Regions from separate parts of the Nesterenkonia rhizosphaerae genome, predicted to be linked through region 4. Evidence: predicted binding sites of a transcription regulator. Region 4 holds the regulator's gene; each other region holds the start of a gene.
What was found. Region 4 encodes LexA, which represses DNA repair genes until DNA is damaged. Its sites were predicted from a motif close to TCGAACANNTGTTCGA; they were not measured.

Region 1 (7,515 bases), 580 kb from region 4:
ATGAGATCCGTGGCATCGCGCTGACCCACGGCCACTTCGACCATGTGGGCTTCGCCCGGGGTGCTCAGCATGAACTTGGCATCCCGGTATGGGTTCATGCCAAGGACATGCCGCTGGCAGCTCACCCCTACCGCTACGCCACCGAGCGCAACCGTCTCCTCTACCCCTTCACGCACCCAAAGTCCTTGCCGGTGCTGGGGCGCATGGTCACCGCTGGCGCGCTGCGCATCAAGGGTGTAGAGCAGACCACCGCATTGGACGTCACGGCATTAGATCTACCCGGTCTGCCCGTGGCGTTCCACACTCCCGGACATACGGACGGACACTGCATTCTGCACTTCCCTGACCGCGATGCGGTGATCAGCGGCGACGCACTGGTGACGCTGGATCCCTATACCGGCAACCGAGGTCCCCAGATTGTAGCCAGTGCTGCGACCAAGGACACCGCACAGGCGCTCCAGTCACTGCAGGCCGTTGCTGCTACTGGTGCCACCATGGTGCTTCCCGGCCACGGTGAGCCCTTCAGCGGTGGAGCAGACGCTGCGGTTCAGCAAGCCCTGCACGTGGGCGCCCACTGAATTGCACTTTACTGTCCTGGCACCGGTACTCGGGCCGCCGCACGGTAGGCCAGCCATCCTCCGATTCCCGGCAGCAGGCTTAAGCCCCACACCCTGTGCTGCCCGGACGCGCATAACACTGCGGTGATCACCGTGCAGGTATAGGCCAGCCCGTGCAGTGGTCCCAGCACTGAGCTGATCCCTGGTTGGTGCACAGTGGCCAGGTTCAGCAGCATCAGCGCCAGGGTGACCATCTCGACCACACCCAGCCATTTCAGAATGCTCAGCGGACTCATACGTACCCATCCTGTCCGGGGCGGTAGATCATCATCACCACAACAACTGCCCACAGCAGGTTGAATATGCCGGTAGTCATCCCCAGCCGCCGGGCGATGGACAGATCCGGCATCACTGCGGCGGCGTCGTCGTCCTTGGCTGCCGGGGTGTGCTGTTCAAGCCCGGCCAGCACACGTTTCTGGGTGGGGATCACCTGGGTGATGAGCACGACGGCGGCCAGCCCGGTCAGACTCATCGACACCAGCAGCCACGGCTGGGTCAGAATCCCCATGGAAAGAGCTGTGGCCACACCAAAAACCGGCACCAGGACGCCGATCACTGCGTAGACAGCGGTGATGCGATGCAGGATCCGCACAGCGGCAGCAGCGCGGGCATCTGCGGGATCGCTCAGCGCCCGGCGGGCAGCGGGAGGGAACATACTGGCGGCCACGGCCACCGGCCCGATGGCGAGAATAGCGCCCAGCACGTGGACGGAGAGAAGGAAATTGCTCACGCACCCTATCTTCTACGTCGTGTAGAAGATTCAGCTAGTGACCTGGTTGCCATGTCCCGCCTGAATCCGGCCACCGGGTCCTGCTTCGGCTTATACCCCTGTTCGGCCCCGACATCACTGAGTAATGTGCAACTATGCACACTGTTGCCGTCCTGGCACTTGAAGACACCATCGGCTTCGATCTGGCCACCGCGGTGGAGACTTTCAGCCAGGCCAGGCTTCCCGATGGCCGCACCGCCTACCGAGTCCTGGTCTGCGGGGAAGACGACGAGGTCAGTGCGGGTGCCTTCACTATGCGCACCCACCACGGAGTAGAGGCCCTCCAACTGGCCGATACCGTCATCGTTCCAGGCCGAAACAATCCGTTGATCCCCACCTCTGCTATCACTCTGGAGGCACTGCAGGACGTGGCAGCCGCCGGGACCCGGATCGCCTCGATCTGCGTGGGCGCCTTCAGTCTGGCCGAAGCCGGGCTGCTGGATGGGCGACGCGCCACCACCCATTGGCGGGCTGCTCAGGCCTTTCGACAGAAGTTCCCCGCCGTGGATTTAGACCCTGATGTGCTCTACGTGGATTCCGGGGCAATCCTCACCTCCGCCGGTGCGTCAGCGGGACTGGACCTATGCCTCTATATGATCCAGCAGGACCATGGAGCCGCCGTCGCCGCTGATGCTTCACGCCTTGCGGTGGCGCCGCTGCACCGCGGGGGCGGGCAGGCGCAGTTCATTCTGCGCAATCAGCCCACCCTGCAGACCGCCAGCCTGGAGCCTGTGCTGCATTGGATTGAGCACAACGCCCACCGGCCCATCACCTTGGAGCAGTTGGCAGAGGCTGCGCATATGAGCGTGCGCACTCTGAACCGGCGCTTCCACACGGAAACCGGGCAGTCACCGATGACCTGGCTGAGCGGTGTGCGGATTCGCCACGCCCAGGAGCTGCTGGAGACCACTGACTACGGCGTCGAGCGCATTGCCCGGCAGACCGGGTTCCCAAGCCCGAGCAACTTCCGCGCCCTCTTCCAGCGCACCCTCGGGGTCTCCCCCAGCGAATACCGCCGAACCTTCCGCGGCGAACGCACCGCTCAGCGGCACCGCCAGCCTGCCGGGCAGGGCTGAGACCAGCGCCGGGAGCCGGACCTAGCGACTGGAAGCGTAGTTCACAAAAGCTGCCGCCAGTGGGCGGAAGGTCGCTTCAATCCCGGAGGCCTCGGCCTCGTATTCCCTGACCACATCCGCTGGGGTTCTGCCGGCCTTCTTCACCAGCTCAGCAGTGCCCTCGGCCCAGCGCTGCACTGTATGGGCATCGGGCTCGGGGTGAAACTGCACCGACCAGAACGAGCTGCCCACTCGGAAAGCCTGCACCGGCGCATCGGTGCCTTCCACCAGATGCACCGCCCCTTCCGGGACTGCCGCGATCTGCTCCTGATGCCACAGCACAGCTTTAGGGCGCTGGGGCAGCACGGAGAACACCGGGTCATCAGCAGCTTCGGGGCGCCGGATAAGCTCCATCACCCCGATCTGCGGAATGCTGCGGCGGAAGACTTCGGTGTCATGGGCTACTGCTGAGAGCTGGGCGCCCAAGCAGATATTAAAGGCCGGGGATTCCTCAGCAGCGGCAGTGCGCTGCAGGGCACGTACAGCCGGAAGCCACTCCCACTGCTCATCATCCTCAGGGCCAGCAGTGCCGCCGAGCACCACCATCCCCTGGTATCCGGCCAGATTCTCCGGAATGGCATCACCACGGTCAGGACGCAGCATCACCAGCTCCGCCCCGGCCTCTTCCAGCCAGCGCCCGAATTTATCGATGCCCACGCTGTCCTCATGCTGAATGACCAGAATTCTCACCATTGATCCGAGTTTACGCGGGCCAAGAGGGGCTCCAGAGCTGCTGCCGGAACTCTTGTCAGGAAACACCCCTACACTCGATAATCGAAGATATGTTCGAATAGCGGGAGTGTTCTGCAGGAGTGTTCTGTAATGAGAGTTCCGCCGATAGGAGTTCTGCGATGAGCGCTGAAGCAGCGGTGCTGCCTGATTCAGCCACGGTGTGGACCACACCTGAAGGTGCCCCGGCACGGCTGGTATGGGGTCACCGCCGGTTTATTGTCACCGATCGGCCTATTCCGTGGATTGACCGTACCCCCTGGTGGGAGTCGCTGAGCCGGATGCCAGCGGGCAAGGCTGACATGCAAGAGCAGCAGATGTGGCAGGTCCAGGCCACCGCGGAAGATGGTCAGATCCTCATTTTTGACCTGGCGGTGATGCCTGGTCAGCAGTGGCCAGTAACCGGAATCTATGACTAAAGCGAGCGAGTTCCTGTGACTGATTTCACTCACCTGACCGTGGCCAGCGCCTTCTCCGCCCATCATGGCACCAGCAGCCCGGAGGCACTGGTGGAGGCTGCTGCCGCCGACGGCGCCCAGATCGCTGCCATTACTGATCGCGACGGGCTCTACGGTGCGGTGCGCCATATACGCGCTTGCATCGCCCATGGGCTTGATCCGGTGGTGGGCGTAAACCTGCAGCTCAAAGACCGCCGGTCTTCGCAGATCACTGCGGCAGCGGAAGCCACTGCGCCTGCAAAAATCACTGCGCCGGCAAAAAATACTGCGCCGGCCGAGATCACCGTGCTGGCTCATGGCCACAATCATGGTGCTGGCTGGGCAGGGCTGGTGCGGCTGATCTCCTCAGCCCATGCGCCCAAGCGCGGGGCCAGACGGATCCCGCATGGGACTGCACACCGACCGGCGTGGATCACGCGGAGCCAACCGGCGGCGTTCATCCAGGACGACGACGGCGCCCCCACTGCCACAGTGCTGTTGGGAGCGCACTCTGATGTGGGCCGGGCGGTGCTGTCCGGGCAGCGCGAGCAGGCGCTGGGACTGCTTCAGGACTGGTGCCAGCGGCTGCCCGGCGGCGTCGTGGTCGATATTGTCTGCCACCACACCAAACCGGGACTGCCTGGCAGTCTGCGTCATGCCGCCCAGATGCTGCAGTTGGCAGTAGCAGCGGAAGTCCCTGCCGTGCTCAGCAATGCAGTGCGCTATAAAACTCAGGACGAGGCTGCCACCGGTGATGTGCTCGATGCGGCTGCTCATCTGTTACCGCTGGGGAAGTTCGCTGCCCAGCCCAATGCGCAGGCCTGGCTGAAGCCCGCTGAGCTGATGCACCGCCTGGCTCAGCAGATCGTGGAGGCTGCCGGGCTGCGTCCGACTGCTGCTCATGATCTGCTGGATCAGACCCAGCGGTTAGCACAGCGGTGCCGGCTGGATCCGCAGACTGATCTGCGCTGGCGGCAGCCGAAAGTCCCAGAGCTGGATGTGCTCGGACTGCACAACGGTACTGGGCTGGCCCCTGATGAGATCCTCACCCAGCGCTGCCAGACTGCGCTGGATCAGCGCTACCCCCATGCCTCGGGTCAGGAGCTCAGCGAGCTGGAACAGCGGCTCTCCGATGAGCTGGGCACTATCCGCCAGTTCGGATTCAGTACGTATTTCCTGACCGTGGCAGATGTGGTGGATATGATCCGGCAGCGGCGCATCCGTGTGCAGGCCCGTGGCTCAGGCGCCGGAAGCCTGGTCAATTATCTGCTGCAGATCTCCACCGTGGACCCCATGGAACACGGCCTGCTCTTTGAGCGCTTCCTGGGCAAGAAGCGCAGCGCCCTTCCTGATATTGATGTGGACATCGAATCGGCCCGTCGCCATGAGGTCTACGAGGCGATCTTTGAACGCTACGGCCACCACCGGGTGACCCTGTTGTCCATGCAGAACCGGTACCGGGCTCGGGGTGCGGCTCGTGATGCCGGGCTCGCCCTGGGCCTGACCGAGGAGCGGATCGATCAGATCGCGCAGAATCTGTGGCGCTTCAACGCTAGGGAGTTTCGGCAGGTGCTCTCTTCCAAGCCGGAACTGCGGGAAGTGGCTGAGCTGGTGCGCGCCGAGCCGGAAGTCGATCTGCTGGTAGATCTGACCGAACGGCTGGACCGGCTTCCCCGGCATATCTCCATGCACCCCTGCGGGGTGATCCTCGGGGATGCCGATCTGCTCTCTCTGACTCCCACACAGCCTTCGGGGATCGGGTTGCCGATGTCGCAGTTCGATAAAGACGATATTGACGATATGGGTCTGCTGAAGCTGGATGTGCTGGGAGTCCGGATGCAGTCCACCATGGCCTATGCGGTCAAGGAGATCCAGCGGGTCAACGGTGCTCAGGCTGCGGAAGAGGGCGGCCTGCCGTCTGATGCCCCTTATATCTCTGCCGAAGGTGAGGTGGACCTTGATGCCTTGCCTAAAGATGATGAGACCACCTTCGCTGCCATCCGCACCACCCACACTCTGGGGATGTTCCAGATTGAATCCCCCGGTCAGCGGGAGCTGGTTGGGAAGCTGCAGCCAGATGCCTATTCAGATCTCATCGCGGATATCTCACTCTTCAGACCCGGACCGATGAAGGGCAATATGGTAACCCCCTTTGTGGAGCGCAAGCACGGCTTTGAGGACATCCGCTATCTGCATCCCCGGTTTGCGCCTTTCCTGCAGGACTCCTATGGGGTGGTGATCTATCACGAACATGTGCTGCGGATCCTCAGCGATGTCATGGGGATCTCGCTGGCGGAAGCAGATGAGTTGCGCCGTCGCCTGGAGAAGGACGCCGAACAGATCGAAGAACAGTTCCGGCGCCGGGCGGCAGAGAATAAGGACGCCGGAGTCCCACGCTTCAGCTCCGCAGAGATCGACCGTATCTGGGAGGCCCTGAAAGGGTTCGGCAGCTTCGGCTTCTGCAAGGCCCACGGTGCCGCTTTTGCGTTACCCACCTATCAGTCGGCATGGCTGAAGGCCCATTACCCGGTGGAGTTCCTGGCCGGGATCTTTGAGCATGACCCCGGAATGTATCCGCGCCGGCTGCTGATGGCTGAAGCCCGGCGCATCGGCATCCCGCTGCTGCCCGTGGACGTCAATGTCTCCAGTGCGCAGTACCGGGTGGAGCGCGTCAACGCTGAGGAGAAAGGCATCCGGCTCTCGCTGCGTGATATTCGAGGTATCACCGAGGCTGAATGTGAGCGCATTGTGCAGGGCCAGCCGTATCATTCCATTGCTGATTTCTGGCGCCGGGCGGCCCCTTCCCGGCCATTGATGGTGCGCCTGGCCAGTATCGGTGCCCTGGATTCTCTGGCAGCAGATCATGAGCAGCGCACCTCCCGTGGTGGGCTCATCGCCTATGTTCGCCAGCTCACTGCAGCTCCGAAGAAACCCCGGTCGGCGCGAGTCGATGGGCCGGTGGACAGCGCGGAATCTCAGCCTGCGCTTTTTGCTGAGCATGCCTTGTTCAGCACCAAGGAACCAGAGCCCTCAGCCGAGGAGCGCATCAGCGCTGAGCTGGATGTGCTCTCCAGCGAGGTCAGCGGGCATGTCATGCAGACCTATCAGCCGCTGCTGGACGAGCTGGGAGTGACTCCAGCATCCCAGCTGCTGGATCTGCGCAACCATTCCCAGGTACTGGTGGCCGGCATTCGGGTAGCCACTCAGACCCCGCCGATGCGCTCAGGCAAACGTACCGTGTTCATCAGTCTCGACGACGGCACTGGCTGCGCTGATACAGCGTTCTTTGAGGAAGCTCAGCAGCAGGCTGGACCGCTGCTCTTCGGCACTAAGCTGATGGTCATCCGCGGGAAAACCCGACGTACCGGGGACCGTGGAGTCTCTATCCTGGCCGACGGAGCTTGGGACCTGAAACAGCTGTGGGCCCAGTGGCAGCAGACTCATCAGGTGGATCTGTTCCAGGAATCAGAGACTCAGCTGGTCTGAAAGATCCCGCAGGATCTCTGCAGCAGGGCCCGGGCGGGCGTGCCGCCAGCCGGTGCCCGCCCAGAGGTTCAGGCCCTCAGGGTCACCCGCAGCGGCGGCAGCCTGACGCAGCGGTGAGGTCAGATAGTGCACCGCCGGGAACCCCAGCGGTGCGGAGGCCGTGAAGCGTTCAGTGAAGTCATTGACCAGTGCACGTGCCGGTCGTCCGGAGAAGGCTGTGGTCACCACGGTTTCCCGGTGCAGCTGGGTCAGGGCCTGCTGATGTGCTGGCTGGGTGCCGCTTTCATCGCTGCGCAGCAGCACTGTGCCCACCACCGCGGCCTCGGCTCCCGTGTGAAGCAGGTCTTTCACCTGCTCGGCAG
Region 2 (7,515 bases), 780 kb from region 4:
TGAGCAGCAGGCCGATGATGCCAGCCAGCAGACCCATACGGAGCTGATCCTGGCCCAGAGTGGCCGAAATCTGCTGCTCGGATTCGATGCTGAAGCTGATGGGCAGTGAGCCGTAGCGCAGCTGTTCGGAGAGGTTACGTGCGTCCTCCTCGGTGAAATCTCCGCTGATCTGCGCGTTTCCGTCAAGGATGGGGTTGATCATTCCCGGTGCGGAGATGACATGTCCGTCAAGGACGATGGCGAACTGGTTGCGCGGATCCCCCTGGGGAAACCCATTCAGACGGGTGGAGGACTCGCGGAAGCGTTCAGTACCTTCAGAATCGAAGGATAGGTGAACCACCCAGCCTGGACGATCCTGGGCGGAACCGAAGCTGGCGTCGGAGATCAGAGTTCCTGGTACATCCACCGGTCCCAGCAGGTAGGTGGCACCGGAGTTGGGGTCACAGGTGATCGTGGGCTCATCAGCCTCGGCGGAGCTGCGTTCGTCAACACTGGCGTCGCGCGAGCAGCTGTAGTTCTCGAAGTCTGCGGCCAGCTCAGGAGTGATCCAGTTCAGGTCAGAGTTGTTCTGCGGCTCACCCTCAGGCTCAGGGAAATCCTCCGGGCGGGCAGCTTCTTCATCCTGCTCCTCCCGGGCGTCATCAACTTCGGCTTCAATGGCCTCGGCTTCTTCGTCCGTGAGCTCTTCGTTGTCCTCAGCCAGGAGCACATTCTCCACGTAGTCAATGTCTACGCCGGTCTGAAGTACGGGTCGGAACTCCATGTCCGCACTGGCCTGGATGAGCTCTCGGGTGCGCTGATCTGGGACACCCGGCAGAGACACCACAACGTTCTCTGCGCCCTGCGTGGTGATCTCGGCTTCGGCGACTCCGCTTCCGTCTACGCGCTGGCGGATGATCTCCACCGCTTGCTGCAGCTGCTCGCTGTCGATCTGCTCACCAGCTTCGACCTGCGGGGCAAGCACCATCTGGGTGCCGCCTTCGAGGTCCAGAGCCAGTAGCGGTGCCCATTGAGCACGGCCATCAGCGACGCCATAGGCAAGCAGGCCGCCCATACCCAAGAGGAGAATGAGCAGCCCGAGGAGTGCGGCGCGCGCCTTGCGCACCGGAGTGGGAGTGGCCATAGGAGTAAAAGTCAGTCTGTCTCGGTGGTGGCCTGGCCCGGGGTCTGCTGACCCGGTGCGGGCTCAGTCACCTGCTGGACGGCTCCAATGAGGAAATCTGCGCGGCCACCGCCGGAGAATTCTAGGGTGATGCGCTGACGGGCCTCGTCGCGCTGCACGACGGTGCCGACCAAGCCACCAGCAGTCACCACCTCGGCTCCGACGACAGCAGCGGCGTGGGCCTGCTTCTGCTGCTCGCGCATTTTCTTACCGCGACGGAAGGTCAGGACCATGAACAGCACCAGGATGCCGAGCATGATCAGCAGCAGCGGATCCGCCATAGGATTTGCGGCACCCTGCTGGGCAACGAACTGGAGAAAAGGCGTCTCAATCACAGCCGCCTACGATATCAGCTTCACCTCATAGGCGGGACTATGACGCTGGATCACGGCGATCTTCAGCCTCCAGCGTAGCCCCGGGGATTTCTGCTGGGGGTGTAAGCCCCAAGTGCCGCCAGGCGGCATCGGTGGCGATTCTTCCGCGTGGAGTCCGGGCCAACAGCCCTTCGCGCACCAGATACGGTTCGGCCACGGTCTCCACGGTTTCCGACTCTTCCCCCACCAGAATGGCCAAGGTGGAGAGCCCCACGGGTCCGCCGCGGAAGGTGGTGCACAGAGCTTCTAGTACCGCCCGATCCAGGCGGTCTAATCCTCGGGTATCCACTTCGTAGGTGTTCAGTGCGTCAGAGGCGGCGTGCTGGTCAACGGTGGGGATCTGGTGGACCAGAGCCCAGTCGCGCACCCGGCGCAGCAGCCGGTTGGCAATTCGCGGCGTCCCGCGCGATCGCGAGGCGATTTCGGTGAAGCCTTCGGAGGTGACGTCTATGTCCAGCATTCCTGCTGAGCGCCGCAGGACCTTCTCCAGTTCCCCCGCCGAGTAGTACTCCAGGTGACCGGTAAATCCGAAGCGGTCTCGCAACGGGCCGGGTAATAAACCTGCCCGCGTGGTGGCACCCACCAAAGTAAAGGGAGGCAGTTCCAGTGGAATGGAAGTGGCGCCGGCCCCTTTGCCGACGATGATGTCGACCCGGAAATCTTCCATGGCCATATAGAGCATCTCTTCTGCCGGGCGAGACATTCTGTGGATCTCGTCAATGAAGAGCACCTCCCCTTCAGTGAGCGAGGAGAGGATTGCTGCCAGGTCACCGGCATGCTGTATGGCTGGACCGGAGGTGATGCGCAAGGGTGCGCCCATCTCAGCGGCGATGATCATGGACAGGGTGGTCTTACCCAGTCCCGGTGGCCCGGAGAGCAGAACGTGGTCTGCCGCAGTGCCGCGAATCTTCGATGACTGCAGCAGCAGGGAGAGCTGGGCGCGAACGGTAGCCTGCCCGACAAAGTCATCCAGTGCCTTGGGGCGCAGCGCCGCCTCCAGGGCCTTCTCCTCGGCCGCCTGGGCGGTGCCGACGATTTCCCGAGGATCGCCTTCCGGCTGAAGTGTCATGCCCGTGCTCCCGTCCTGGAGCCCAGCCCGCGCAGTGTGCTGCGCAGCAGTACTGCCGTGTCAGCTTCGGCCAGCTCCGGCTCGGCCGAAATGGTTGCTTGCACGGCTGCTTCAGCGTCCTTCTCCGTCCACCCCAGCGACGTCAACGCCGAACGTACTTCCGCGAGCGTGGTGTCCGCAGCGGTCGGGGCAGATGCAGTCTTTGCCGCAGAAGTCGTCGCTGGCTCATCAATGACCAGCTTGCCAGCCAGTTCAAGCAGGATGCGCTGGGCGGTTTTCTTTCCGATTCCGGGCACTTTGGTGAAAGCGACAGTATCGGAGTCCCGAATGGCGGCACGCACTTCATCCGGTGTATGAACGCTGAGCACAGCCAGCGCTAGCCGCGGCCCCACACCGGAAATCGACAGCAGGGTGGAAAATATCTCGCGCTCGCTCTCATCGGCGAAACCGAATAACAGCGGCGCCTCATCCTGTCGAGGCACATAGCTGGTCTGCAGGCGAACACTCTGGCCGGTACGCAGCTGGCCCAGGGTCTGCGCTGTGGCATTGACGTGCAGACCAACCCCAGAGACCTCGACGACGGCGTGGTCCAGGGCTACTTTGAGCACCTCACCGCGGATACTGGAGATCATGGGGCTCCTTCTGGGGTTCCCGGCTGCCCTGGGCAGGCCGCATTAGAAAATGTCTTCGATCAGCCTAGCCGAGTGTGAGCCCGCAGCCCGAAAACCGCGAATGCGTGTCTGCTTGGCCGCGCCGTCACAAGTTCGGCGCGGGCTGAGCGCACTATCAGAACTCAGACGCGCGTCTTCAAGGACTCCAATGCCTCACAGTGCTCAACGGCCGAGTGCGCGCTTCTCGGCTGCCTGCCAGGCGCGCTGCGCGGGTGTGAGCCCACCCTTCTGTGCTGCTGCCGCACGTTGCATGGCGGTACGGGCGCCCTGGTGCGTAGAGGTATTGGCTGTCATGCTGAAGCGCGCCCCGACTCCGGAGCGCCAGGCATGGCAGATGGCCACAGCGTATGCATCGGTGGCGTCCACCGGTTTCGGGAGCCCCGGCAGCTTGAGAATGCGCTGGACCATGCGAGCTACCGCATCCTTACTGGCGTTGCCGTCGTCGGTCACTGCTGCCTTGACCTCGCTGGGGGTATGCCAGGCAACAGGGATTCCGCGAGCTGCCGCCGCGGCGATCACCACTCCAGAGGCCTGGGCGGTGGCAATCGCGGTGGGCGCATTATTAGAGGCGAAGACTCTCTCTATTGCCAGAACATCTGGGGCGTAGCTGTCCAGCAGGTTTTCGGCCGCGCGTTGAATCGCCAGGATTCGGTGTGCCAGATCCTCGTCACTGCGCGTGCCTTTGACCTCAACATGGACAGAATGTCCTTTGCGATTAGGGTTCATCTCCACCACAGCAAAGCCGCAGCGGGTCAGCCCAGGGTCCACACCAAGGATCCGCTGGGCGGTCCGGGAGTTCCCTGCTGTGGTGCCGATCCGCTGCGGCAGTGCCATAGGGGTGACGGCTCAGCTCTCGGCGTCGAGCGCGGCCAGGGTGTCAGCGCTGAGGTCGGCATTGGTGTGGATGTTCTGGACGTCGTCGAGGTCATCCAGGGCGTCATGGAGCTTCAGGAACTTCTTGGCAGACTCCAGGTCCAGGTCCACCTTCACATCCGAGACAAAGGCCACCTCGTCGGAGTCATAGGCAATGCCTGCCTCCTCGAGCCCCTGCACCACTGCCTGGAGGTCGCTGGCCTCGGACTGGACTTCGAAGTTCTCGGCGTTCTCGATAACCTCTTCGACGCCTGCATCCAGAACCGCCGCGAGGACATCATCTTCGGTGAGGTCCTCGGTCTTGGGCACGGTAACAACGCCCTTGCGCTGGAACATGTAAGCCACAGAACCAGGGTCTGCCACGGTGCCACCGGAGCGTGTCACCGCGGTGCGCACCTCAGCGGCGGCGCGGTTACGGTTATCAGTCAGACACTCCACCAACAGTGCCGAGCCCTGCGGACCGCGCACCTCGTAGGTGATCTCCTCGTAATCGACAGCGTCGCCGGTCAGGCCCGCACCGCGCTTGATCGCGCGGTCGATGTTGTCATTGGGCACCGATTCCTTCTTGGCTTTGGTCACAGCCAGAGCCAATGCAGGGTTGCCTTCAATATCGGCGCCGCCGTTGCGTGCCGCGACTTCGATCTGCTTGATGTAGCGGGCGTTGATCTTGGCTCGCTTGGCGTCCACCGCTGCCTTGCGGTGCTTGGTGTTGGCCCATTTGGAATGGCCGGCCATAGTTCTCCTCAAGAGGTTGCGGTGTGCAGCGATGCATTTAGTTGCATACTGCAACGGTGTCTGTAGGCTGTTCACCAGAATATCGGCTGAAAGGTGACTACCGTGGCACAGACATTCCCTCCCCGGTCTCTGGACTATGGCTATCCAGATCTGACCGCCTTCGACGACGCCGCCTGGCTGAGCGTCTTTGATGCCGGTTTTGCCCGTCACAAGGAAGAGATTGAGACCATCGCCGCTGCGGGAGAGCCAGCGACTGTAGCTAATACGCTTCAAGCCTTCGGTCGCTCCGGGGCTTTGCTGAACTCAGCCATGCGCGCTTTCTCGTGTGTCTATTCTGCCCACGCTACTGAAGCCCGACAGCAGGTCTATGCCGAGCTCGCCCCTCGGCGCGCTGCGCATGAGGACTGGATCGCCCTGCATCCTCAGCTCAATGCTCGATTCCGTCAGCTCCGCGACCGTATGGATGCGGGCGAGGTGGAGGCATCAGCTGAACAGCGCTGGATGCTCCAGCACCAATTGGTCAAGGCTGAGGCTGCCGGTGCAGCTCTGAATGAGTCCGACCGCGCCCGACTTCTTGAGCTGAATCAACAGCTAGCCGCTGAGGAGACCGCCTATCAGCAGTTGCAGTCCCGCGAGGCTGTGGAGCGCGCGCTTGTGGTGCAACGCCGCGAGGAGCTCGAGGGTCTCAACTCCGCCCAGATTGACGCGGCTGCTGCCGCTGCTAAGACCGCCGGTCACCGTGATGGTTATCTGCTGAGTCTGACGATGCCCGTCCAGCAGCAGGCCCTGGCAGAGTTACAGCATCGCCAGACCCGTCGTCGGCTGCATGAGGCCTCGGTGGGCCGCGGCAGCCTGGCCGGATCTGATGGCCGCACCACTTATGACATCGGCGCCAGCATCGCCTCCCTTCGCGCGCAGAAGGCACAGCTGCTGGGCTTCAGCAACTACTTCGAATCCGTCCTACCGCTGCGCACAGCCACGAGCACCGAAGCGGTGAAGCAGATGCTGCAGAAGATCGCCGCAGGCGCGGCGCAGCGCCTCCAGCAAGAAGCCTCAACTATCGCCGAGGCTAGTGGTCTCGGCGAGGATCTGGCCGCCTGGGATATGTCCTATTGGATTCACCGCTTGAAACCGGGTTCAGCTGCCGCTGCCGAGGAGTCTGCTGCCCCCGCGTTTCCGATCACTCTTGATCAGGCCTTGACTCGGGTTTTCGACGCCGCACAGCGGACCTACGGGCTTCACGTAGTGGAACGGAAGGATCTCCCGGGCTTCGTCCCCGGGGCCCGCAGCTTTGAGGTTTTCGACGGCGCCCCCGGCGAAGCAGGCACTGGCATCGGCTTGTTCCTGCTGGATATCCACTCCCGCCCCACCAAGTCCGGCGGTGCCTGGATGAACTCCTTCGCCGTCGCTTCTGAGCTTTCAGGAACGCGTCCGGTGGTCATCAACTGCTTGAATGTCTCTCCTCCGGCGCCGGGTCAGCCCACTATCCTCTCGGCCGGGGAGCACAAGACGCTCTTCCATGAGTTCGGTCATGCGTTGCATGGGCTTCTTGCTGCTGCAGAATTCGAGGAGCTATCGGGCACTGCGGTCCCCCGGGACAATGTGGAGTTCCCTTCGCAGGTCAATGAGGTCTTTCAGGATCTCTACTCCCCCACCCCCACACGCCCAGGCGCAGTACCTTCTGAGCAGGAGCTCTGGGGCAAGGGGCTGAGCACGGTCGAGCATGTAGCCGCTGTGGTCATTGATATTGCCTGGCATAGCCTCACGCCCGACCAGGCCGAAGAAGCCCGGCAGGATCCTCGCGGATTCGAACAGCGAGCACTGGCCGAGTGGGGCTTGAACCTCGACCTCGTGCCGCCGCGGTACTCCAGCGGCTTCTTTAAGCACATCTTTGCCAGCTCGGGCTACGCAGCCGGGTATTACTCCTACTTGTGGGCTGAGGTGCTGGCCGCAGATGCCAGCGAGTGGTTCCGTGAGGTGCTCAACGACGACGAGGCGCTGGCTCGCCGCGGCGCACATTTCCGGGCTGAACTTCTCTCCCGGGGTAATACCCGGGATCCGCTGGAATCTTATCGCCGAGCGGTGGGGCGCGACCCCCAGGTGGAGCCTCTGCTGCGCAGCTTAGGACTGGCGTGACCTGCGCCGCGCAGCCCTCCTGAACCCAAGCCTCAACAGGCCCTGACTTCGAGGACTTCATCCCATCGGGTGGTGTATCTCGGGCTCATCATTTCGCGTCTCATCTCCCAGTCTGCTGCGGTGCGCAGCCCGCCGCGTCCTAGTCCGATGGCTTCGGCTCCGGCCCTGGCGCGGACTTGCTCCATCAATGGCCCCAGGGCGCGGCTGTCCTGGTCTGGGGTAAACAGATCGAAGGCTGCCTGCTGACCAGCCGGCGAGAGGCCGGTCAGCGTGATTCCGGCTTTGGTGTAGCGCCGGCCTTCCTCGATCAAGGGCAGGAGTCGCTTCGCCGCCCGCATCAACGTCACCGGGTCGCTGGTCGGCGACGGCAAGGAGGCGGTCGCCGAGGGCGAATGGAATGCACTCTCGGCTTCTGGTCCCGTACTGTGCCATGAAGTCATGGCCCAGGCCGTTACTGTTCGCGCTTCGGTACTGCGCTTGTTCAGGCGCGAACAG
Region 3 (7,515 bases), 110 kb from region 4:
GACAGCTGTGACGTTGTAGCCGGCGGCAATGATTCCACGCAGAGCTTGTGCGGCGATCTCGGGGGTGCCGGCGAACAGGATTGGGGTGCTGGTGGGTTGTGCGGGGTGAGTAGCAGATTCGGTCATGCAGGGTTCCCTTCACGCAGTGCACGCATGGCAGTCTTGCGGTGATCGCCTTCGAGTCGGTCCAGGAAGAGTTTGCCGTCAAGGTGGTCGAGTTCATGCTGGAAGCAGGCTGCGAGGAGGCCGTCGGCTTGGATCCGCAGTGGTTCTCCTGCCCTGTCGTAACCGGTGAGAACCACGTGGGGGTGGCGTTTGACCGGACCGTAAATCCCGCCGCGTACGGATAGGCAGCCTTCACGAAGTATGGCGTCTTCTTCAGTGGGTGCTTGGCGGGGGACAAATGCTGGTTCGCCCATCAGCTGGAGCTCCGGGTTGATGACTGCGCCCTGGTGCCCTTCTACGTCCCAGGTGAAGATGCGAAGGTTGACGCCTACCTGTGGTGCTGCGATTCCGATTCCGCCGGCGTCTTTGTTGGTGGCCTCCATATCCTGAATGAGTTGCTGGATACGGGGTTCTGGGGTTGCGGTATTCAGTGGCACAGCCGTTGAGGGTGTGCGCAGGACGGGGTCACCGATCATGCGGATGGGCAGCACAGGCATGGGGGACATTCTCTCATCTGTGGCGTGAGCCTGATGCGGTGTTGGTGATTCGGTGCTGGGATTCTGCGGTGCGCGGTATCAGCGTTTCCGCAGTTGCGCGGTGGATTCCAGATCCGGGTTGTGTGATCAGAACATCGAATCCTGCTGTCTTGATCCGATGATGACGCCGGCATAGCGCCTGGAGGTTGTCCCCGCGGGTGGGGCCTTCAGGATGCGGCTGGACGTGGTCAATATCGCAGTTCTCTGCAGGTACCGTACAGCCGGGTACCTGGCATGTGCCGTCCCGGAACCAGATGGCTTGGCGCAGCCGTTCAGGTGGGAACCGTCCGAGGTACTGGTGGGAGAGCGTGTCATATTCCTGAGCGGACGGCCCAAGTGGAGGTGGGTCTTTGCGTTGAAAATTGTCCTGGTGGTGCGGTGTAACGCGGAGCTCATGCCAAGTGGTGACTACTGCCGGATCCTTAATGAGGTTTAGCGCAGCCTCGGCTGGCAGGGTGTGGCTACGGTCGCGGCTTATTGCTGGATGGTTTGATTCCCCGGTGAGAGTTTCTTCTGCCACCAAAAGACCAATGTGGGCGTCAATGGTGATCGCGGATTCGGAGCGGCCGTTCAGGATCCAGGCGCTGAGCTGATCTGCCGCGCGCTGGGCCAGAGTACGTGTGTCGCCGTCGTGATAGGTAGTGGGAAGCGACTCGGCGGTGAGCGATTCCGGGCTCGGGGGCAGGCTCACGATGGTGGGCTCCTCCGGGGTTTTCGGTGTGCCCCCACGCAGCGGTTCTCCTGTCCAGATGTCCCGCGGCGTAGTCAGACCGCGGTAGGCGGCGATGCACTCCCGTATGTGAGCTTTGCGAGTAGCGGAGGCACTCAGGGCTGCGGTGATGGGGTCGTAGGGAACTGGTTGTTGGGGCGACCGAGCTACTGCGTCAAGGCGTCGCTTAATGGCTACCGCTGTGGGGGTGGGTAGGAGAGCGCTGAACCAGGACATGTTCTCGAAGTCATCTGCGGGGCGAACGGAGACGGTTCTCTGATCGAGTTCCCGCTGGCAGCGGTCTGCTGCATTTTCTGGTTCGGCCACGGCCGTGAACCGAGTGAGCCAGCGTTCCAGTTCGCGTGGACGGTGATGCTCTGCGTATTCGGGTGCTAGGGCATCGAGGTCGGCGCGGGATGACTTGTCGCAGAGCCTGTCACGGCTGGTCCGGGAAATACGGCTCAGTGCGGTGCTGGTGATTTTTCCTGAAAGGAACGCTTGCCAGACGTTGGGGAGGGCTGTTCTGGCGTGGGAGGAAGCGCTGAAGAGCGCTGAGGCGCGGTACTCAGAGGTGCGCATTGCCCGGGCTGCGTAGAGGAGTGCGGCGGATTCATCAGTTCTAGCTTCGCGATGCTCTTGTTTCTTCAAGGCGCTGGCACTCTGGTCCATCCCAAGGCTTATGAAGTCCTGGTAGCGCCGCTCGCGTTCATCGGCGCGAGTCCGGCAGAAGGCCTGGACATAGTCGACGAGTATTGAGACCTGGTGGGCTTCAGCACGTCTTACGGTCATTTCGGCCTCCCATAGCTCGGTTGGAGCAGATGGTTGTGCCGAAGAGGGGCAGGCCTGGTCGGACACGCTGTTCTGGCCGACACGCAGGTCCGCGTGCCGCAGCGACTGAGCTAGTTTCGTGTCCATGATTCGATTATATGTTCTAATCCAGTGGTCTGACAAGGGTTCATAGAAGAAAGATTCGAATAGTCTGGTCCGGTTTCCGTCCTGGCAGTTTGATTGCGTTTAGCCCCAGGTCAGCGGTCTCACTCCCCTGACGGGCGACCTATGCACGGTCGTAGCTTTTATCCACAGGCGGGATTTGACCCTGGTCACAAGGAGCAGGGCTTATTACCGTGGGGAGCGGACGGTAGGGGCGGAGCTGTTGGTGCCCCCGAGGAGCAGATGGTGGGCAGACCGTGCCAGACGGTTTGCGGAACGGGTGTATCGGCAAATGGTTGACGGGACATGGGTGCAGAACAAGGTTGCGGCTGCCGAAAGGTCGAAGGGCAGAGGCCGACACGGGTCGTGGTTTCGCCGTTCACCGGGGCGTGGCGGCGCCGGGCTCGGAATGATCGGGCTTCTCGTCCTGAGCGCGTGCTCAGGTGCGGATGGCGCGGAAGGCTGCGAGCCGATGCAGAACGCCCCACACCTTTGTGCTGATGGCAGTGAGAATCCCGAGGCCGCATCTCAGGCCGAGGTTAGTGCTAGGGAAGCGGCGGAGGGAGATGGTCAGGGAGCCGCCAGCAGTGATCCTGCAGCCGAAGATTCGGAAGTGAACGATGGCGATGACACCACGCCGGTACCCGCATCCTCCGAAGGGCCAGCCCAGAACTGGCCTGTTCCCGATCCGCCCGATGAGATATACGACCCCACCGAAGAGGGGGCAGAGGCGGCTCTGCGGCACTGGGTGGAGGTGCGGGCATACTCGCGAAACACTGGGGACACGGAACCTCTGGAGGGCGCTTCTAGCAGCGAGTGCAGAGTCTGCGAATCGCAAATTGACAATATTGACGGAATGTACGAAAGGGGCTGGTTTGTTCAAGAGCCGGACGAGTTTGTAGGTGTCTGGGTGCGCCCGATGGAATGGGACGGTCTAACCGATCAAGCGGAGGCCGTGTTTCGTGTAATTGAGAACGACTATGAAGGTTATTGGGACGGCGAACTGGCATTCGAAGAGGCGGGCGCTGGAGAAGGGGCGTGGCACTCGCTGCTCGTGTTCGAAGAGGGTTCCTGGAAGGTCGGTGAGCTGGCATTCTTAGGCTCAGATGAGGAGACTGCTCCTGGTGGAGAGGAGTGAGCCGTGGATTCTTCGCATTTCGTCACAGGTGTTGTTCTGTCAGTGGCACTTATTTGGTCGCCAACTGTCCCCGCGTTCGGCAGCGAGAGTCATAATGGCGAAGCCGAGCGGTTCTCGGGTAGCTGGAGGGATGACGCGGCGGAAGTCTGGTCAAGCACTGATGTCGAATCCGTGAGGCGCTACCCGCGCAGCGTGGAGCGGGAGCCAGGGTCGACAGGAGAAAGTGGTGGCGAACGAGTCCGGCAAATAGAGCATCCAAGTCGCTCTACGGGCTCATTGGAAAATCGAAGCATCCCTCACAATGAAAATACTCCGGGGGACAGGCTCTCAGGACTCCTCTCCAACCGTAACTTTTGCACAAACAGCGGCGCATCCGACCCTTCCTGTTGGGATCTTCTACCGCGAGACTGCCCTGTGGGGTTCCTCATCGGAGGCTTGGCAGCGGGTGGGCCTGCGGAATGTCCGTCTACCGACGAAGAACCTGTCGAGCTTGCGGTGGCCCCGCCTGCCCCTGATCAAACCGAAGTTGCTGAGGAGATTCCGGCTCATGAACTGGTCTACACAACCGTCGTTGACGAGTTCTCCCGCTTGCCGATCGATGGCGGTCGCGTCGCCTTTGAAGAGCAGCTTCAGGGATTCGGGTACATCAACCGTCACACGAATGTCTTTGCCGATGTAGAAACACAGACGCTCACCGAAGAGCTCCTGGGTCACACAGTGCAGATCCGCGCTATCCCCGTGGAGTACACCTTCGACTACGGCGACGGCACCGTTCGAACCACCAGCCGTGCAGGGGAATCTGCCGCACACTTCGCAGAGACAAACAACAGCATCAACCTCACCGACGCCGAGACTCCCACCAGTCACATCTACTCATCCACCGGCGTCTACCCTGTCCAAGTCACCACCAGATTCATCGGGGAGTTCCAAGTCGAGGACTCCGGCTGGATTGCCATCCCCGGCAGTACCACCGCAGCGGCCTCACCCGGTGAGGCTGACATCTGGCGCACCAGCCAGCGCCTGGTCTCCGGGGCCTGTCGCGACGCCGCCGACTACGGCTGCAACGGGCCGTTCACCATCGAACCCGGGGACCGACCTCCGGCCATCTACCAGGACCGCTACGACGAGGACGGGAACTGGCTCGGCCGCTGACTCACGGCCCCGTTCGCTACTCCATTCGCTACTCCGTTCACGGCTCCACTCACAGTCCCGGCCACCGGTCCGCCCGGCGCGCTCCACTATCGGTATCTGCACCAGGTCCCGCCAGCTGCATATCACCAGAGGCCTGGGCAGGGGGCGTCACTGCACCAACCCCAGCGCCAGCCGGCGGCGGGCCAATCGGCCGCAACGCGCGGCCGGTCTCCGTCACTGCCCGAGAGTGCTCCCACACCTGCCGCAATGCCCAGAACTTACGCCAGTGCGCCCGCAGCCCACCGGGGCTAGCCTGCACCGGCACTACCTCAGCCTCAGAAATCGCCACCGCAAGAAGCATCGCGTCCTCACCGCCGGCCCCCTGCCCGTAAGCCCAGGGGGACCACGTTCCCGCCACCGGATCCACCAGCATCTCTTCAGCCCGCAACCCGGCCACCAACTGCATCACCACCGACTCGCTCAGCGGCTTAGCCCGCCCGTCGCGAGTCAGCCCCTTCGTCTTGAAATCGATCAAACACAGCCGTCCGCCGATCTCCGCCACCAGATCCAACGTCCCGGCATAACCCACTGTGTGATTCCACACAGTGGTCTCCGCCGCAATCGGGCGCACCCCATAGAGCTGCCACCACTCATCAAACCGATCGGCGAAACGCGCATCACCGTGCTCAGCCAGAACCCGCCGGGCGCCGTCGGGATCCGCTCCCGGCGCGCCCAGTGCTGCAAGAGAAACCTGCTCAGCATAGGCATGGACACGGTCCCCGCGCGCGGCCGCCGCGTCCCGGAAGCGCTCCGCCGCCGAGGACGCCTCCCTCGCCAATCCGCGAAGAGTCGGCGCAGAACCCACTGCACCCGGCAGTCGTGGATCATTCACCAGCTCTGTGGCGGCCATATGCCCCGCCCACCCGGTCATATCCTTCGCCTCCTGGGCGATCACCGTGGTGATGGAGGGAACTTCGGGGGCAGATGAGAGCGAACGCGAGTACATCCGGCCGAACTCAGTGGCGTGGGCAAGTCGTGGATCCGTCATAAGAAATCCAGTCTGACACGAGCCTCGGACATCCTTGTGAATCCGGGGCTCAGCCCGCCGATTGGACTCTCAGGTGACATGTAGGTTAGAGTTTCATGTCGTCGAAACGCCCAAAAAGCGCCGACGAAATGCGGATGTAGCTCAGCTGGCTAGAGCATCACCTTGCCATGGTGAGGGTCGCGAGTTCGAATCTCGTCATCCGCTCGCAGGAAGGGACACTGAGCCCGGTAGAACCCTGGTGGGGTGGCCGAGTGGTGAGGCAGCGGCCTGCAAAGCCGTATACGCGGGTTCGATTCCCGTCCCCACCTCGCAAGTCAGGGAGCAGTCCCTGACAAGCAATAGCTGAATAAGCGCGATTGGCGCAGCGGTAGCGCGCTTCCCTGACACGGAAGAGGTCACTGGTTCGATCCCAGTATCGCGCACGGATCCAGTAGTATGGATCTGATGCGGATGTAGCTCAGCTGGCTAGAGCATCACCTTGCCATGGTGAGGGTCGCGAGTTCGAATCTCGTCATCCGCTCTGATGAACAACGATGAAGCCTCGGAATCAACTGATTCCGGGGCTTTGTTGTGTCTATGGCAAGATAGTCCGCACGTGCTTACGGGATCGGTGAAAGTCCGAACCGGCGGTCAGAGTCCGCGACCCTCCTTCAGGAGGCTGAGCTGGTGAAATTCCAGCACCGACAGTCACAGTCTGGATGGGAGTGGCACAGAAGGAGAACGCTTAATGCCTACGGCTGATGCCGACAACGGCCCCATGCGTCGTGCCCTCGAGGCCGCGCAGCTCGGTCCCCGTGGAGCAAACCCCCTTGTCGGGGCGGTGCTCACAGACGAGGACGGCACTATTCTGTCCACTGGCCACCACCGCGGAGCCGGCACTTTCCACGCCGAGCGCGATGCGCTTCGCGCTGCACACTCAGCCGGTGTCACTGATTTTTCACGCACCACCCTCTACACCACCCTCGAGCCCTGCCGGCACCGGGGGCGCCAGCCCGCCTGCACCGACCTCATCCAGGAAGCTGGTGTGCCACGCGTTGTCACTGCAGCCGCAGATCCCAGCGCCAACGGCGGAGGCGCGGCGCTGCTGGTGGGGCGCGGCCTCGACGTCGTCACCGGTGTTCTTGAAGCAGAAGCCACCAAGCTGAACCATCGCTGGAACCTCGCACAAACCCAGCAGCGGCCCTTCGTCACCGTTCACTTAGCCCAGACACTGGATGCCAAGATCGCCGCCGCCGACGGCACCAGCCAGTGGATCACCTCCGAACCCTCCCGCCGCCACACCCACCGGATCCGCCAGCGTGTGGACGCCATCCTGGTCGGCACCAACACCGCGCATATCGATAACCCCCGGCTGACCGCACGTAACGACGACGGCGAGCTGGCTGACTCCCAGCCGCTGCGCTGCGTGATGGGCCTGAGGGACATTCCCGAAGACGCCATCCTGAAACAGCACCAGCCCGAGGGGGACGGCTGGATTCAGCTGCGGACCCGCGACCCCTTGGAGGCGCTTCGCACCCTGGCCGGAACCACCCACGGGGGCTACCCGGTCAAACATGTGCTGGTCGAAGGCGGCCAGAGCGTTCTATCGGCGTTCTTCGCCGCTGACCTGGTGGACGAAGTCTTTGCCTATGTGGCGCCGATGCTGCTCGGTGTTGGCCGCAGCTCCCTTGGAGATATCGGAGTCACCACGCTGGCCCAGGCCCGACGATTCGCCCTCGACCCCACCGACGGCGGAGCCGTCAGCACCATGGACTCAGATGTGTGCATCCACCTCAAGCCCGAACCAGAAGGAGACGCATGTTCACCGGAATCGTGACCGGCACCGGTCAGGTGCTTGAGCGCACCCCCGACCCCGCTA
Region 4 (7,515 bases):
GAACTCAACACTGAAGATGGCACCGTCGTGTGGGAGATCGAACTGACCAACGGCGCCGAAGTCTATGTGGATGTGTCCACCGGAGATGTGGTGCGCACCAGCGACTGATCTGGAGTGATCTCCACCTAACTCAATACGACTTGTGGGCCCTGCCGGTAGACTATTTCAACTGCCAGTAGGGCCCACAGCCGTTGTCTAAGAAAGAGGTGTTTCCGTGAGCATCGAACAGAGCGGGCACCCCGCCGAACCGCAGCCTGAGCGCCGCGACCTCACCGGATACACCCCCAAAGCGCGCGCCTGGCGAGCCTTCTTCGAAACAAGCGCCATCATCAGCGACCGGATGGAAAAGCGACTGCACGCCACCACCGGCTTAAAGCTCACCGACTACAACCTACTGCTGCTGCTCTCAGAAGCTCCAGGCCAGCAGCTGCGGATGGGCGAGCTCGCCGAGAAGATGGTGTTCTCTCCATCCCGGCTCTCCTACCAGGTGAAGTCGCTGACCTCCCGCGGGCTCATCGAACGCTGCGCAGACCCACAGGACAAACGCGGCATGACCGCCCGGCTCACCGAAGAAGGACGCAGCGTCTTCGCCACCGCCTCCAAGCTCCACGCCCAGCACATCAAACAGCTGTTCCACCCGGCACTGGACAACACAGAAGCCGAAGAACTCAAACGGATCTGCGATCAGATCCTGCAGACCGTAGCTGCAGCTGAAGCGGAACCCTGCTAATCCGGGCTTCGGCTGATCCGGGACTCGGTTGAAGAGCTAAATTACTGCCGCCGCGCCGGCAAAATCTGCAATGAGTCAGCACGGCGGCGCAGGATCTCCACATCCTCCAGCGCTGCCTGAACCGCGGCCAGGGCTAGCCGCTCATCCACCGCATCGGCCCCCGGTGAGCAGATCACCCCAATGCTCAGCTCCGGACCGGCTCCGCCGCCCATCACCTGGGTACCGCTTGCTGTGGTCGCGACAATGCCGGCATTAGGTTGCAGCACCAGAGACTCCACGCCGGGGCAGAGATCGGGGACCTCGGACAGCGCCTGGGCCAGCTCGGCATCAGCATAACTGGGCACCCAGGTGCTTCCCTGTGCCAGAGCCTCGAGCGCTGGACGGCGGATCACAAAAGTCAGCTCCGCGCCCGGATCCAGGACAACCAGTTCCGCGCCCTCAGCCACCGCGGCCAGCATAATGCGTTCGGCTTCAGCGGCCACCGGACGGGCCTCGGAGTGCCAGTCCGTCAACGCCTGCACAGAGGTGAATACCGGCATGGCCTGGCGTCCATCTGGAGCGGTCAGAGTCACCAGCGCGATATCGGCCTGCTTATCCCCTACCGGACCGCCCGCTTCCAAGGCCTCGCCCTCTTCTGCCACGGTGGCGATCACCGGAGCGAAAAGCCGCTGCCCGGCCAGGGCGTTCACAAAACCAGCTTCGTCCCCGGTGCCGGAGATAAGCGCCTGCCCGGCAGTCTGGACCTGCGGGGTAGCTAGGCCGTCGTCGCCGTCGAAGGTGTGTAACGGATTGCCTTCACCGGCCAGATCGCGCCCCTCCCAGGGCACCCCTGCCGAATCAGCAGCGCGCCCATCAGGGCTGCGCTGCTGACGCTGCAGCAGATTCGCGATATGCGCCGGTAGCTCTTTGGACATGTTGTGCTTAGGCCGAGGCGGCGGCAGCCTTCAAAGCTTGCGGCAACGTGAACTTCCCTGCGTAGAGCGCCTTGCCCATGATGGCGCCCTCAACACCGAGGCTCACCATCTTGGCCAAGGCCTGGATATCCTCCAGGGAAGAGATACCACCGGAAGCCACAACAGGCTTGTCAGTCTTAGAGCAGACCTGCGCCAGAAGGTCGGTGTTGGGACCGCGCAGGGTGCCGTCCTTGGTCACGTCAGTCACCACGTACCGGGGGCAGCCAGCGTCCTCCAGGCGCGCCAGCACCTCCCAGAGGTTCCCGCCCTCCTGCGTCCAGCCTCGGGCTGCCAACGTCTCCCCACGAACATCGAGACCCACCGCGATCGCATCGCCATGGCGGGCGATGGCACGGGCGGTCCATTCCGGATCCTCCAGCGCCGCGGTGCCGAGGTTGACTCGGGTAGCGCCGAATTCCAGTGCGCGATCCAAGGACTCGTCGTCGCGAATTCCTCCGGAGAGTTCGATCTTGATGCCGACCTCCTTGACTACCCGTGCCAGCACCTCGCGGTTATGTCCGCGACCGAATGCGGCGTCGAGGTCCACCAGGTGAATCCACTCAGCCCCCTGCTCCTGGAAGGTCAAAGCCGCCTCCAGCGGATCCCCGTAGCTGGTCTCAGACCCAGCCTCACCCTGGACCAGGCGCACGGCCTGACCTCCGGCGACATCCACTGCAGGCAGCAGCTCGAGTGCGGGTGTTGCTGCAGCGGGCACGGTGGCAGTCTCAGTCATGATGGCGGTGTCTCTTTCTCTTACCCGTTATGGTTCGTCTCAGCCTGCGTCCGTGTGGGCGCTCAGAGGCTCTTGATCCAGTTGCGCAGCAGCGCCATACCGGCATCCCCGGACTTCTCCGGGTGGAACTGCGTGGCCGCTAGCGGACCGTTCTCCACTGCGGCGATGAAGTCGGTGCCGTGATGTGCCCAGGTGACCTGGGGCGGATGCATCGCTTCCACGCTCTGATCAAAATCCCAGCGTTGCACTGCGTAGGAATGCACAAAGTAGAAACGCTCATCCTGCAGCCCTTCGAAGAGCACGCTGTCCTCCGGAGCACGTACGGTGTTCCACCCCATATGGGGAACGACGACGTCATCGGGCAGCGCGGTGACCTCGCCTGGCCACTCCCCCATGCCGTCTGCGGCAATACCGTGCTCTACCCCGCGTTCGAAAAGGATCTGGTGTCCTACACAGATGCCCAGCACCGGCCGACCCCCGGCAACGCGGCGACCGATCCAGCGTGGTGCATCAATAGCTTTAAGAGCGTCCATCACCGCAGCGAAGGCTCCGACGCCGGGAACTACCAGACCCTCAGCGTTGAGGATCTTCTCAGTGTCCTGGGTCAATTCAACCTCGGCACCGGCGCGTGCCAGGGCGCGCACTGCCGAGTGCACGTTCCCGGAGCCGTAGTCCAGCACCGCGACTGTGGGCCTAGCGCTCACAGTGCCCCCTTGGTGGATGGAATGTCATCTGTGCGCGGATCTGACTCCACGGCCTCACGCAGCGCGCGGGCGAAAGCCTTGAACTGGGCTTCGACGATGTGGTGGGGATCGCGACCACCCAGGACCCGCATATGCAGGCAGATACCAGCGTGGTAGGTGACCGCCTCAAAGACATGGCGTGTCATGGAGCCGGTGAAGTGCCCGCCGATCAGGTGATACTGCTGGCCTTCCGGTTCACCGGAGTGCACGAGGTAGGGGCGCCCGGAGACATCAACGACGGCCTGGGCCAGGGCCTCATCTAAGGGGACGGTCGCTTCACCGAAACGTCGGATGCCGCGCTTGTCGCCAAGTGCGGTGCGCAGCACTTCACCAAGCACGATGGCGGTGTCCTCAACCGTGTGGTGAACATCGATATGAGTATCGCCTTCAGCTTCAATGTCCAGGTCGATCAGGGAGTGCTTGGCCAGAGCGGTCAGCATATGGTCGTAGAAGGGCACAGTGGTGTTGATATTTGACGTGCCTGTGCCGTCAAGGTTCATCCGCACACGTACCTGCGATTCGCTGGTGGTGCGTTCCATCTGCGCGATGCGCCCGCTCATCAGTTCAGCTGCCATAAGAGCTCCAGTCTATCTTTCCGCTGTGACGCCGGCTGTGGAGTTCTCTACGAGCCGTGCAAGGGATGTCAGAAACGCCGTGGTTTCCTCTTCGGTGCCAGCCGTGACGCGCAGATGCCCCGGAATACCAACGTCCCTGACGAGCACGCCGTCGTCGAGCAGGTGCTGCCAAGCGTCCTTCTCATTCAACAAGCCCCCGAAGAACACAAAATTAGAGTCCGAGGGGTATGGGTCAAGGCCCATCCCCCGAAGTTCGACGACGATCCGGTCGCGCTGAGCTTTGATCCGCTCAACGTTGGCCATGAGGTCAGCCGCATGGTCCAGGGCAGCACAGGCGGCAGCCTGGGTGATGGCCGAGAGGTGATAGGGCAGACGAACCAGGCGCAGGGCGTCGGTGACTTCTGGGGCTGCGGCAAGATAACCGAGTCTGCCGCCGGCAAGGGCGAAGGCCTTACTCATGGTGCGGGTGACGATCAACTGTGGGCGTGAAGGAAGCAGTGTCAGGGCTGAGGGCGTGCCGGGCTGACGGAACTCTCCATAAGCCTCGTCAACGATGACCATGGTCTCTGTGTCCAGCGCGGCCTCGTAGGCGGCCTCCACCACAGCCAGGTCCAGTGCCGTACCGGTCGGATTATTCGGTGAGCACAGAATGACCACATGGGGACGGTGCGCACGGATTTGGGCCGCGACATCGTCAGGTGTCTGGGTGTAGCCGGGACCGCGGGTGCCTGCAATGTAGTCGCTGTATACACCACGGGCGTAGAGCGGGTACATCGAATATGTCGGCGGGAAGGACATCACGCTACGACCCGGGCCGGCGAAGGCCTGCAGGATATGCTGCATCACCTCATTGGAGCCGTTGCCCGCCCATATGTGTTCACCAGTGAGCTGGACCGCCGCAGCTCCAAAGTCAGAGGCGTCGCGAGCAAGTTCACGGTTGAGGTACTCCGCGAGCTTCTGGCGCAGCAGGCTGAACTCACGGTCTGGATAGCGATTGAGGCTCTCTGCAGCCCTGCGGACCTCTTTCGCGATGGCATCAACGACATCTGACGGGACGTCATAGGTGGTTTCGTTGACATTCAGCATTGCTGGAACTGCTAGCTGAGGTGCGCCGTAGGGCGCCTGACCGCGGAGCTCATCACGCAGCGGTAGGGCTGCCAGTCGGGAAGTGCGGGTCTGCTGTTCGCTCACCCGACTATCCTAGTCCTCGCCTGAATTGGAGGTATACGACCCCGGGGCGAAGACCACAGAGTGAAATGACTCAGTTCTGCGGCCCCGAGGTGGGGACATAAATGACCTCGCCTGGCTGAAGCTCTGACGAATCCAAGCTATTGAGTTCCGCAATTTGCAGGATCACCGTCTGGACGTCTTCGTTGGTGTCAGCACGAGAGGCGATCGACCAGAGAGTGTCCCCGGCATTGACCTTCATTTCTTCGGCATGGACACCAGCGGCTTCTGTCGATCCGGCCTGGACCTGATTAAAGAAGGAAGCGGAGACGAAGAGGGCACCCGCCACGACTGTTGCGGCAAGCAGCAGTGCAGGCAGGCCAAGGAACATCAAGCGGCCCCGGCGGGTCAGGCGCAGAGCGACCCCAGAGAGGTGTCCTTTGGCGCGGGCGGTGTTTGTCCGATCCTTATCGGTACGAGCCGTATGAGAGCGGAGCATATTGGTGGGGACCTGAGATGAGGTGGTCATGGGGAAGAACCTCCTGTTTCGAACCTGTGTTCTATTTCTAGCACATATCTTCGACTCATGGCCAGACACTCGCATATATCTATGGAATCTTTCTGCGATTTCGAGTAGCCTGACCGTAATGTTCGAAGTGACTTTCGATGACGTTCCCTATTCAACGGGGAGGGTCTGACACGAAAGTCCGTCACAGGGAGGATCGGCACATGGCGGCACCGGAGACCGATGAAGCACCAGCACTGACTGAGCGTCAGCGCCAGATCGTCAATGTCATCCAGAAGTCTCTGGCTGAGCGCAGCTATCCGCCGTCTATGCGGGAGATTGGAGATGCCTGCGGTCTTGCCTCGCTCTCATCGGTGACGCACCAGCTGGCTCGACTTCAGCAGCTCGGTTACCTGCGACGCGTCCCGGGTAAACCTCGCGCCATGGAGGTCATTCGTGACTCGTCTGGACGTCTGCTGGCCACCGAGAACAGCAGCAGCGATTCAGCACAGTCTCGCGGCCAGGGCGCCGAGGACGAGACCGTGGTCCAGCTGGACGCCTACCGCACTGATAGCGATAGCCGTGTCTCAGAGGTGCCTTTGGTAGGACGCATTGCCGCTGGTGGTCCCATCCTTGCCGAACAGAACGTGGAAGAAGTCATCCCGCTGCCTCGCCAGATCACTGGTGAGGGCGAGCTCTTCATGCTTCAGGTGCGCGGCGATTCCATGATTGAAGCTGGAATCTTCGAAGACGACTGGGTTGTGGTCCGCCGTCAGCAGGATGCTGATAACGGGGACATTGTGGCCGCTCTCCTCGAGGACGAGGCCACTGTCAAGACCCTCAAGCGTCGTGATGGTCATCAGTGGTTGCTGCCGCAGAACCGCATGTACGAGCCAATTCTGGGCGACGACGCCACGATTATGGGCAAGGTCGTCACCGTACTGCGGAGTCTGAGCTAGCCCTCGCGGAGTCGGGCTAGGGCACCGCGAGCGACCTTTTGGTCAGTAGTGGCCCAGAAGTCCGGCATGGACTTCTTCAAGAATCCGCCGTAACGCGCAGTTGCTAACCGCGAATCCAATACTGCGAGTACGCCTCGGTCCTCTGCGGTGCGGATCAATCGCCCTGCGCCCTGGGCCAATCGGATGGCTGCATGGGTGGCAGAGACTTGCATGAATCCATTGCCGCCAGCTCGGGCTGTCTCCTGACTGCGGGCGTTGGTCAGCGGATCATCGGGCCGCGGGAACGGAATCCGGTCAATAACTACCAGCCGGCAGGACCGACCTGGAACATCAACGCCCTGCCACAGGCTCATAGTGCCGAAAAGGCAGGTCTCTTCATCCTCGGCGAACTGCCGCACTAGGGCAGACATGGTCGCGTCCCCCTGGCAGAGGATCGGGACATCCAGCTTGGTGCGCAGTTCCTCTGCGGCTTCTTCGGCAGCTCGCCGCGAGGAGAACAGCGCAAGAGTTGCGCCTCCCGAGGCATCGATCAGCCCTGCCAGCTCCTCACGCTGGACATCCTGGGTTTTCAGTGACGGCGCCGGGAGGTGCTTCGCCACATACAACATTCCCTGGCGCGGATAGTCGAATGGGCTGCCGACATCAATGCCCTCCCACGCCGGGGCTGATTCGCCCTTCAGGCCAAGCTGGCCGGCTACCGGATCGAAACTGTCACCGATAGTCAGTGTCGCCGACGTGAGCACTACGGTGCGTTCCCCGAAGAGTCCCTCCCGGAGACGGCCGGCCACCGAGGTCGGTGCCACATAAATGATGGGCGGCTCGGAAATATCAGCCTCCCGATACCCCTGCCCCGGTGTGAATGTTCCAGGGCGGGACAACCAGATCACATCCGGGGTCTCACCCGCATCCAGCATCCGGTTGGCAGTATCCATCACCGCCTGCAGACGTGAACGCGCCGTAGTGCGGCCAATATCTGCTTCACCGTCACCTGAGGGCTTGGAATCAGAGAGCGCAGTGCGGGCAGCATTTCTAGCCAGCTCAACGGCCTGGAGCTGCTGTTCGTTCATTCCGGTCGGTCGCCGCGGGGTGCTCACCAACAGACCGGACTCGGCAGCGCCAAAAGCCGTCTCCACGGCCGATGCGGCGGCCT

Region 1: a site for LexA is predicted at 3,276-3,291, ahead of ABEA23_RS12175 (DUF6504 family protein). Genes of this name have one in related genera too.
Region 2: a site for LexA is predicted at 3,281-3,296, ahead of ruvA (Holliday junction branch migration protein RuvA). Genes of this name have one in related genera too.
Region 3: a site for LexA is predicted at 2,329-2,344, ahead of ABEA23_RS09820 (HNH endonuclease signature motif containing protein). Genes of this name have one in related genera too.

Annotation. Positions count from the first base shown of each region.
Region 1 is NZ_BAABLW010000007.1:1,373,760-1,381,274, reverse strand. It holds gene ABEA23_RS12200 (MBL fold metallo-hydrolase) at 1-578, shown strand, start outside; gene ABEA23_RS12195 (hypothetical protein) at 587-853, opposite strand; gene ABEA23_RS12190 (DUF2269 family protein) at 850-1,347, opposite strand; gene ABEA23_RS12185 (GlxA family transcriptional regulator) at 1,482-2,462, shown strand; gene ABEA23_RS12180 (type 1 glutamine amidotransferase) at 2,484-3,194, opposite strand; gene ABEA23_RS12175 (DUF6504 family protein) at 3,353-3,649, shown strand; gene ABEA23_RS12170 (DNA polymerase III subunit alpha) at 3,665-7,153, shown strand; gene ABEA23_RS12165 (nitronate monooxygenase) at 7,133-7,515, opposite strand, start outside.
Region 2 is NZ_BAABLW010000007.1:1,566,790-1,574,304, forward strand. It holds gene secD (protein translocase subunit SecD) at 1-1,123, opposite strand, end outside; gene ABEA23_RS13070 (preprotein translocase subunit YajC) at 1,135-1,497, opposite strand; gene ruvB (Holliday junction branch migration DNA helicase RuvB) at 1,535-2,605, opposite strand; gene ruvA (Holliday junction branch migration protein RuvA) at 2,602-3,237, opposite strand; gene ruvC (crossover junction endodeoxyribonuclease RuvC) at 3,439-4,110, opposite strand; gene ABEA23_RS13090 (YebC/PmpR family DNA-binding transcriptional regulator) at 4,123-4,884, opposite strand; gene ABEA23_RS13095 (M3 family metallopeptidase) at 4,987-7,020, shown strand; gene ABEA23_RS13100 (Y-family DNA polymerase) at 7,053-7,515, opposite strand, start outside.
Region 3 is NZ_BAABLW010000007.1:900,780-908,294, forward strand. It holds gene fmt (methionyl-tRNA formyltransferase) at 1-126, opposite strand, end outside; gene def (peptide deformylase) at 123-671, opposite strand; gene ABEA23_RS09820 (HNH endonuclease signature motif containing protein) at 676-2,325, opposite strand; gene ABEA23_RS09825 (DUF6318 family protein) at 2,813-3,478, shown strand; gene ABEA23_RS09830 (hypothetical protein) at 3,974-4,630, shown strand; gene ABEA23_RS09835 (cytochrome) at 4,680-5,657, opposite strand; tRNA gene ABEA23_RS09840 (tRNA-Gly) at 5,788-5,861, shown strand; tRNA gene ABEA23_RS09845 (tRNA-Cys) at 5,895-5,965, shown strand; tRNA gene ABEA23_RS09850 (tRNA-Val) at 6,008-6,079, shown strand; tRNA gene ABEA23_RS09855 (tRNA-Gly) at 6,104-6,177, shown strand; FMN riboswitch at 6,251-6,370, shown strand; gene ribD (bifunctional diaminohydroxyphosphoribosylaminopyrimidine deaminase/5-amino-6-(5-phosphoribosylamino)uracil reductase RibD) at 6,385-7,473, shown strand; gene ribB (3,4-dihydroxy-2-butanone-4-phosphate synthase) at 7,455-7,515, shown strand, end outside.
Region 4 is NZ_BAABLW010000007.1:789,309-796,823, reverse strand. It holds gene ABEA23_RS09385 (PepSY domain-containing protein) at 1-108, shown strand, start outside; gene ABEA23_RS09380 (MarR family winged helix-turn-helix transcriptional regulator) at 215-730, shown strand; gene ABEA23_RS09375 (SseB family protein) at 772-1,644, opposite strand; gene priA (bifunctional 1-(5-phosphoribosyl)-5-((5-phosphoribosylamino)methylideneamino)imidazole-4-carboxamide isomerase/phosphoribosylanthranilate isomerase PriA) at 1,652-2,416, opposite strand; gene hisH (imidazole glycerol phosphate synthase subunit HisH) at 2,479-3,120, opposite strand; gene hisB (imidazoleglycerol-phosphate dehydratase HisB) at 3,117-3,734, opposite strand; gene ABEA23_RS09355 (histidinol-phosphate transaminase) at 3,747-4,925, opposite strand; gene ABEA23_RS09350 (LysM peptidoglycan-binding domain-containing protein) at 4,996-5,430, opposite strand; gene lexA (transcriptional repressor LexA) at 5,631-6,365, shown strand; gene ABEA23_RS09340 (ATP-dependent DNA helicase) at 6,362-7,515, opposite strand, start outside.